Regions from separate parts of the Halobacillus rhizosphaerae genome, predicted to be linked through region 4. Evidence: riboswitches for the same ligand, from Rfam matches in the RefSeq annotation. Region 4 holds a riboswitch; each other region holds the start of a gene.
What was found. Region 4 has a riboswitch for S-adenosylmethionine ahead of Q7A53_RS13055 (methionine biosynthesis PLP-dependent protein). Riboswitches for the same ligand answer to the same signal wherever they lie in the genome.

Region 1 (2,201 bases), on a different contig from region 4:
GGTCACTGACAAAGGTTTCTTCTTTCATCACGATCGTTTCATAAGTCAGCGCCTTTTCTAACAATACTTGATCCAAGTGTTTACGCCTTGGGATCAGTGTATAAGAAGCTCTCGGCCCCTCTACAAAACTTTCCCCTATGTAAGTTCTCATTCTCGTAATCTTTCTAAGCCCTGTTTTTTCTACTTCTTGCAAAACACCAAGCTCCCGCAAATAATGCAGATGGGACATATGGTGAGTTGATAGAGTGTCACTAGGAAATTTCGCTTTATCTATGACTGCTACTCTTTTTCCCATGCGGCCAAGGAGGATGGCTAAACTAGCTCCGGCGGCTCTAGCACCAACAATAATGATATCGAATTCTTTCTCCATAATTTTCGTCACCTCTCTCTTTATAATGTAACGTTATTCATAGATAAACACTATAAAAAGCTCCCTGATATAGAACTCCCCAATGAATAGGCCTCTATTTAATATCAACAAATGCTCTAACACCATTAATTTTTCACTAAAAAACAGGCTGCCCGATCATACCCGGCAGCCTGTTTTTCTCCCCTATTCAAAAGGGCACTATTCATATTTTCTAGAATGTACGCTCTTCTTCTACTTCGTGGTTCTGATCCATAATAAGCACACGGCTTGGTTTGTTGTTTTCAGCAATTTCAACCGCTTTTTCAATTGCAGTATCGCGCTCATCGTATAATTTTTCAGGGGCGATATCTTCAATTTTTACAAGCCAGCCTGTTACGTCTTTATTAGGTACTACACTATATTCTTTCATGATTTAATCCTCTCCTTCAATTATCTTGATAAACAACAATTCCCAACAGATTCCTTTCTCAAACATTTCTTAAATTGAAAAAATAGTTTGACAATAGCATAAAGTCCTTTTATAATTCGTAACAAGTCAAATTAAATTAAATATTGGAACATCTCTTATCGAGAGTGGCGGAGGGACTAGGCCCTGTGACGCCCGGCAACCTTCAAGTGGAAACTTGAAAAGGTGCTACTTCCTACAGGTCGTATGATCTGAAAGATGAGAGGAGGAACTGATTCATACGCCCTCTTCTTTCTGATAAGAAGAGGGCTTTTTCATATTCTCTCAAATGTATTGACCTGATCGAAATTCATTTCCTAGACTTTAAAATCCAAGGAGGATGAACGATGACTTTATCTTTTCATAACTTAGGACCAGAAACTCAGCTTTTACACGGAGGTCAGGAACCCGATCCAGCCACTGGATCAAGAGCGGTGCCGATTTATCAAACCACATCTTATGTATTTAGGGATACAGACCATGCAAGAGATCTATTTGCACTTGCTGAACCGGGAAACATCTATTCCCGGATTATGAATCCAACCGTAGACGCTCTGGAGCAACGGATCGCTTTACTCGAAGATGGAGCCGCTGCCGTAGCCGCGTCATCGGGAATGGCTGCGATCACGATGGCGATCTTGAACGTAGCAAGTGCTGGTGATGAGATTGTTGCTTCCTCTAACCTTTATGGAGGAACCTATAACCTGTTTGTCCATACACTCCCCCGCTATGGCATTAAAGTGCATTTTGTTGATGGACAGCGAGCGGAAGATTTTGAAAAAACAATCACTGAAAAAACGAAGGCCATTTTTGCAGAAACCATCGGGAACCCAAGCTTAAATGTATTGGATATTGAAGCGGTGGCAGATGTGGCTCATGATCACCATATTCCTTTAATCATTGATAATACATTTGCTACTCCTTACGTTTGCAAGCCCATTGCCTGGGGTGCAGACATTGTTGTTCATTCTGCAACGAAATGGATCGGCGGTCACGGAACAACGATCGGCGGTATTGTCGTCGACAGCGGCCGCTTTGACTGGAATCACGAAAAGTTTCCGGGATTCACTGAACCTGACGAGAGCTATAATGGAATTCGTTTCGGAATTGATGCCGGGCCTGCCGGCTATGCAATAAAGCTGCGTGTCCAATTACTCAGAGATATTGGGGCATGCTTGAGTCCGCAAAATGCATTCTTACTTCTTCAAGGTCTTGAAACTCTGCATTTAAGAATTAAAAAACATGCCGATCAGGCTTCAGAGATCGCTGAGTATTTGAATGAACATGAAGGTGTAGCGTGGGTGAACTATCCGGGACTCGAGGATCATCCCACTCACGCTCTTGCTGAAAAATATTTAAATTATGGATATGGTTCCATTGTGGTCT
Region 2 (2,201 bases), 150 kb from region 4:
CCTTCCGTGGAGTTCGGCTACCTGCCTCAGAACCCTCTCCAAGAAGCGGACCCGGATCAAAGGATGATTGACTACTTTAGAACTCATATCCGGGTTACAGAGGGGGAGGCCCGTCATCAACTGGCAGCTTTCATGTTCTATGGCTATGATGTGTTCAAAAAGATTTCTCATCTGAGCGGGGGAGAACGAATGCGGCTTAAGCTTGCCGTATTTATGCATCAGGGAATTAATGTGCTGGTGCTTGATGAACCTACCAATCACTTGGATATAGAATCTCAGGAAGTGCTGGAAGAAGCCATTCGGGGATTCGAAGGGACGGTGGTTGGAGTTTCCCATGATCGTTATTTTCTCAATCAGTGTTTTACCCATACGTCCTATATGGTGAAGGGTAAGCTCCACCGTTATATTGGCACTTACAATGAAACAAGACACCACTGGGATAAATGGCTTGAACAGGAGCAGCGAGAGTTGGAGTATGAAAAAGCTTCGACGAAAGAGAAGCCAACACCACCTATCCAAAAAGAGAAAACAACGGAAGAACAAATTGAATCATTAGAAACGCAGCTTTCCGAGCTTAATAAAGAGATCCAGGCAGCTAAAGGAATGGAGCTGGAAGGTCTGCACCAGCAAAAGGAGCGGCTGGCCCAGCAAGTGGAACAGCTTTATGAGGAGTGGATGGATAAATCATAGAAGCAGGCGGGGGTTTTCCTCGTCTGCTTTTTTCATTCGAGGTTTTACCTTCCTCGGTGGAATTAACCGTGAAACCCCTGATTTATATGCTACGGATCCTGCTGGAAAATTAATAAATTTTAGCAATTGGTAAAAATTACTGGCACGCCAGGCATTCGTCATGAATAATATTTTAAAGAATATAAATTTTCTTATAACTCCTGTTGACTTTTCTGCTCGATCATCTTATGATAGTCATCATTAATCAAATATGATCATTTCTTATCCAGAGAAGTGGAGGGATAGGCCCTTTGAAGCTTCGGCAACAGGTTCTTTTGAAACACTGTGCTAACTCCTACAGACCAATGTCTGGTAGATAAGAAGAGTCGATGACTATCTAAACTTAGTATCCTCTTCTTGTCCTCAAGAAGAGGATTTTTTATTGGTGAAATATTTTTATAGCTCTTGCAGCTAGGAGGGGAAGTAATATGACAACTAATAGCAGCGTCAGCTACGATCATTTTACTGGCGATCCATTTAAGGGATGGGAACCGGAAGATGAAACAAAAGGTGCCACCACCATTTTACAATGGGCGTATGACAATTACGGTGATTCCGTAGTTTATGCCTGCAGCTTTGGTGCGGAAGGAATTGTCTTAATCGATTTGATTTCCAAGGTAAAAGAGGATGCAGAAATTGTATTTTTAGACACGGGGGTTCATTTTCCGGAAACCTATGATTTAATAGACCAAATGAAAGCTAAGTATCCTAAGCTCCGAATTCAGATGAAAAAGCCTGAATTAACGATTGGAGAGCAAGGGGAGAAATACGGACCTGCTTTATGGGAACGACAGCCGAATCAGTGCTGTTATATTAGGAAGGTTAAACCTTTGGAAGATGCGTTAACAGGTGTTCCAGCATGGATTTCCGGATTGCGGCGTGAACAGTCAGTCAGCCGAAGTAAAACAGACTTCGTGAATAAGGACGATCGCTTTAAGTCCCTGAAGGTATGCCCCCTTATTCACTGGACATGGGATGAAGTATGGTCTTATATCCGAGTAAACAGGTTGCCATACAACGAATTACATGATCAGGGGTATCCTAGCATCGGCTGCATGCCTTGTACATTTCCAACTGGAGATACTGAGGATTCGAGAGAAGGAAGATGGAGCGGTTTTGACAAAACGGAATGTGGATTGCACGGCGGGGGAATTTAATTCCCCTTTCTGCTTTCTTACCGCTAATAGTAGATTTAAGGAAAAAACCCTGTAAATGATGAAGAAAATGGCTTGTTTACGGCATAGACTTTATGGATAGCTGTCTCAGCAAGTGGCTTGTTTAGGACTTAACAATGAGGATGAGGTGGAAGTATGAGAAAAGTATATCTAGTAGGTGCTGGTCCGGGCGATCCGGATTTAATAACAGTTAAAGGAATGAAAGCCATTCAGAAAGCGGATGTCATCCTTTATGATCGGTTAATTAATAAGGAACTTCTCGACTACAAGAAATCAGAAGCTGAATTGGTGTATTGT
Region 3 (2,201 bases), on a different contig from region 4:
TCTTCTTCCATCATTTTTAATAATCCTCTAACCTGGCCTTCTATTCGTTTCACTCTATTTTTTATTTGTTTATTGTATTCCAATTCGATCGTTCCTTTCTAAATTTCCTGCTAGACAGTACCCCGCAATACATTTTCCTTTACTGCGTAATATGCGGGCGCTTAAGTTCTTTTCTACATAATCAGCAGCAAAAATTATAATGCCCTGATCCGGAAGTTCGTTGTAGTGACGATTCAAATAAGGAAGCGGCATACAATAAGCTGATGGAATTTTGTCACGAGAAGAAGTCTGATAATCTCGAGTGTCTACAATAACCAGTCCTTCCAATGATTCATTTTCTTCATATATATTTATTGGATTAACGCCTGGCACAGGCAGATATCGCCGATAGAGATACACAAAGGATACAGTAACTATGATCCCAATCCATATATTCATTTTATTCCCCTTTGCTTTGCAATCTGTTTTTCATAATATACCCCTTATGGTATTTAGTCAACCCGTTACCACTAATTTTTATATGGATTTTTCACACAGCAATATACGGTAGTGGGTACTTTAATTATGTAACCTGATTCGCTCCTCATAAAACATCTCCATCCATACTAATGATCACTTTCACTGAATGGTCGTGGAAACATATTAGGCTGCGCTTATCATTATTCCTGTCATAAAAATTCATTCGCTTACCCTTTCGATGAGAAGAATCAAACCTTTAAAAGCCGTCTGAACACCTCCATTAAAGATACGTCCTGGGGCATCGTTTGGTTCGGGATGTTTTTTCAGGTGTACTCTTTGTTGAGTTTTTTAATAACCAAAGAGCAGCAAGATGATCGATAGAATACTAAAATGATCTATATACCCCCCTCTTTTTTTCGAGTGATTCATAATGATTTTCCTATGTTGAGAAATCTCCCTTTCTTTTTTCAAAAGTTGTTGTTAAGATTACATCCATAGTATTTTTTGAAAAATTCATATATTTCTTATCAAGAGAGGTCGAGGAATAGGTCCGGCGACACCTCAGCAACCTGTAATTGTACAAGGTGCTAATTCCTGCAAGCTAATTTAGCTTGAAAGATAAGAAGCGGCCATTAATCGATGAAGTCTCTTCTTATGGAAGAGGCTTTTTATTATGAAAAGGAGAGGATAAAATGTCATTCACTCAAACGACTATGGCTCCCTTCAAAGGGGATCATGTGGGAAGCTTTCTGCGACCAGAAAGAATTAAAAAGGCAAGAATCAGCCGGGACTATGGAGAAATTTCTGATTATGAATTAAAGAAAATTGAAGATGAGGAAATTATTAAACTGGTTGAAAAACAAAAACAAGCAGGTCTGCAATCGATCACTGATGGAGATTTACGCAGGGCTTGGTGGCATTTTGACTTTTTGGAAGGACTTATTGGTGTCGAAGGCTATGAAACAGATTCAGGTATCCAGTTCGAGGGTGTAGAAACGAAGGCACATTCAGTAAGAGTTGTGGGAAAAATAGATTTTTCTGACCACCCTATGATCGATCATTATAAGTTTCTTCATTCTGTGGTCGGAGAGAACCACACACCAAAATTTACGATTCCCAGTCCAAACATGCTGCTGGCACGGGGTGACATTAACCAAACCGTTTATAATACAGAAGAAGAACTTCTTGAGGATTTGACCAGCGCATATCAGAAAGCTATTCAGACATTTTATGAGGCGGGATGCAGATATCTTCAACTCGATGATACCTCCTGGGCAGGATTCTTTTCAGAAGAAGGACTGCAGAAAATGAGAAATAAAGGGCAGGACCCAGACAAGCTTCGCGAATTATTTGTTCAGGCGGTGAATGACTCTATTTCCGAACGGCCTGATGATATGGTCATTACCATGCATATTTGCAGAGGAAATTTCCGCTCTACTTACTTAGCTTCAGGAGACTATGAAGCAGTATCTGACGCCATTTTCGGAAAACTGAACGTGGATGGATTGTTTCTTGAGTTTGACGATGAGAGGTCTGGAAGCTTTGACCCTCTTCGCAAAGTAAATCGATCAGACCTCCACATTGTTCTTGGTTTGATCACCTCGAAAACAGGAAAACTCGAGGACAAAGAGGCAATTAAGAAAAGAATAGCAGAGGCAGCTGACTACGTTCCTTATAAACAGCTCTGTCTAAGTCCACAATGTGGATTTGCTTCCACTGAGGAAGGGAATTTATTATCTGAA
Region 4 (2,201 bases):
ATCTTCAGACTAAAGACTTGCGGTTTCCGTTACGAAGAATACAGGTTCAAGGTCGGGGAAATGACTCGGCCAGCTGCATCGCCCAGACACTCGCGTCATAAGCAGGAACATCAACGGAATGAAAGATCACATCCCTTTTGATGTTTCTGCTTATGCGTGTCGTGTCTATCGGGGCGATTCCACATTTGTTCACTTTCCATGGGCGGGCGGTGAGCTTCCTCGGGCATTGCCCTGTGGGATCTCACCCTGCCCTATCCTCCCATAGGAGTCTCCCCATTTCCCCGACCTCTTTATGATTATGGAGAGAACGGAAATATAAAAAGTACCTGCTAAACAAAAACCAGGGAATTCTAAATAGCCTAATATAGAAATCCCCCCCTTGATTCATAAGTAACATCAATTCTGTAAGATATTTTCTTTCGTAGCGAAGTTTGTTCATCCATATTAGATAGTGCGGGAAACCGTTGCTCATTCCCTCACAACCATAGCTGGATGAACGCCACTTATTACAAATAAAATGCTTCTTCATTACCAACCTCCCGCAGGGTTCTAAATCAGTATTTTCGCACCATAAAGAGCTTTGCTCGAGGAGGCTCAGCGCCTGCCCCACGGAAAGCGAACCTTTTCCCGCAGTCCCTAAACACTCACTATCGTCTCGAAACTAAGTCTACAAGAATAGAAAGCCTTTATGGAATGACATTTAATTAAAAAATTCAAATAATTCACTTTTTTCTGTTGTAAAATCATTCGAAGTAGTGTAGATTAGTGAGAAGGATTTTTTACTACGGAAAAATTAAATAGCGTTTTCTCTTATCAAGAGAGGCAGAGGGACTGGCCCGACGAAGCCTCAGCAACCACTGGTTTGACCAGAAAGGTGCTAACTCCAGCAAGTTGATTCATCAACTTGGAAGATAAGAAGAAGGATCATTCATTCTAAAGTCTTCTTCTTATAAGAAGGCTTTTTTTGTTTTTTAAATTACAATTTGTGCTTGAAAAGGAGAATGAAAAATGTCTACCCCTCATAACGAAACGAAATTTGTTCATACCGGAAAAAACAACGGAGATCCCACAGGTGCCATCAGTGCCCCTGTCTACTTCTCCACCCCTTACCAGCATAAAGGGATTGGAGAATCTACAGGGTTCGATTACTCTAGAACGGGCAATCCTACCCGAGCTATCTTAGAACGGACCATTGCAGAAATTGAAGAAGGAGAGGCTGGGTTCGCTTTCAGTTCAGGGATGGCCGCCATCCAAACCGTGATCTCGTTATTTAACCAGGGGGATGAAATTCTCGTTTCGGAAGATCTATACGGAGGGACATATCGATTATTTGAACACGTAAGCGAGCACTCCGGAGTCACCTTCCATTATTCAGATAGTCAAGATTTATCCAATCTTGAAGCGAAAATTACGGAGCAGACAAAAGCTATTTATGTGGAAACACCGACCAATCCATTAATGCACGTCGCAGACATTCCCAAAATTTCCGAGGTCACAAAGAAGCATAATCTGTTGTTAATCGTGGATAACACCCTGTACACGCCTTATCTGCAGCAGCCTTTAAAAGAAGGCGCCGACATCGTCATTCACAGTGCCACCAAGTATCTCGGAGGACATAATGATGTACTGGCAGGGTTACTAGTCGCTAAAAAACCTGAAGTTTGCGAGAAACTTGGAATCTATCAAAATACTGCCGGCGCTGTATTGTCCCCTTTCGATTCTTGGCTGCTCATGCGGGGCATGAAGACATTGGCATTAAGAATGCGCCAGCACGAAGCAAATGCAAAATCAGTCGTGCAATTTTTAGAAAAACATCCCGCCGTAGCTAATGTGCTGTATCCAGGACGAGGAGGAATGGTTTCTTTTCGGTTAACTTCGGAGCATTGCATCGATCCATTTTTAAGAAACTTGCAGACGATTACTTTTGCGGAGAGTTTGGGCGGTGTAGAAAGCTTTATTACGTACCCAGCCACTCAGACTCATGCGGATATTCCGGAAGAAAAACGAACAAGCTACGGCGTTTGCAACCGGCTCCTCCGCTTTTCCGTCGGCATTGAACATATCGATGACCTGCTTGAAGATCTCGACCACGCTTTGGCTATTTTAGTAAAGGAGGAATTGATAAAATGACAAACACACAGCATTCCTTTCAAACACGTCTGCTTCACAGCAAGCATAAGTTTGACCCTGAGACAGGAGCG

Region 1: linked by a shared signal. The riboswitch ahead of Q7A53_RS14360 (O-acetylhomoserine aminocarboxypropyltransferase/cysteine synthase family protein) and the one ahead of Q7A53_RS13055 (methionine biosynthesis PLP-dependent protein) in region 4 are both predicted to bind S-adenosylmethionine.
Region 2: linked by a shared signal. The riboswitch ahead of Q7A53_RS13790 (phosphoadenylyl-sulfate reductase) and the one ahead of Q7A53_RS13055 (methionine biosynthesis PLP-dependent protein) in region 4 are both predicted to bind S-adenosylmethionine.
Region 3: linked by a shared signal. The riboswitch ahead of Q7A53_RS07605 (5-methyltetrahydropteroyltriglutamate--homocysteine S-methyltransferase) and the one ahead of Q7A53_RS13055 (methionine biosynthesis PLP-dependent protein) in region 4 are both predicted to bind S-adenosylmethionine.

The regions. Positions count from the first base shown of each region.
Region 1 covers NZ_JAUTWQ010000012.1:95,037-97,237, forward strand. The annotation lists gene Q7A53_RS14350 (FAD-dependent oxidoreductase) at 1-370, opposite strand, end outside; gene Q7A53_RS14355 (DUF2188 domain-containing protein) at 582-779, opposite strand; SAM riboswitch class I at 932-1,041, shown strand; gene Q7A53_RS14360 (O-acetylhomoserine aminocarboxypropyltransferase/cysteine synthase family protein) at 1,163-2,201, shown strand, end outside.
Region 2 covers NZ_JAUTWQ010000011.1:207,792-209,992, forward strand. The annotation lists gene abc-f (ribosomal protection-like ABC-F family protein) at 1-690, shown strand, start outside; SAM riboswitch class I at 949-1,052, shown strand; gene Q7A53_RS13790 (phosphoadenylyl-sulfate reductase) at 1,158-1,886, shown strand; gene cobA (uroporphyrinogen-III C-methyltransferase) at 2,040-2,201, shown strand, end outside.
Region 3 covers NZ_JAUTWQ010000005.1:86,031-88,231, reverse strand. The annotation lists gene Q7A53_RS07615 (metal-sensitive transcriptional regulator) at 1-83, opposite strand, end outside; gene Q7A53_RS07610 (rhodanese-like domain-containing protein) at 70-438, opposite strand; SAM riboswitch class I at 981-1,084, shown strand; gene Q7A53_RS07605 (5-methyltetrahydropteroyltriglutamate--homocysteine S-methyltransferase) at 1,152-2,201, shown strand, end outside.
Region 4 covers NZ_JAUTWQ010000011.1:58,765-60,965, reverse strand. The annotation lists SAM riboswitch class I at 808-918, shown strand; gene Q7A53_RS13055 (methionine biosynthesis PLP-dependent protein) at 1,009-2,130, shown strand; gene metC (cystathionine beta-lyase) at 2,127-2,201, shown strand, end outside.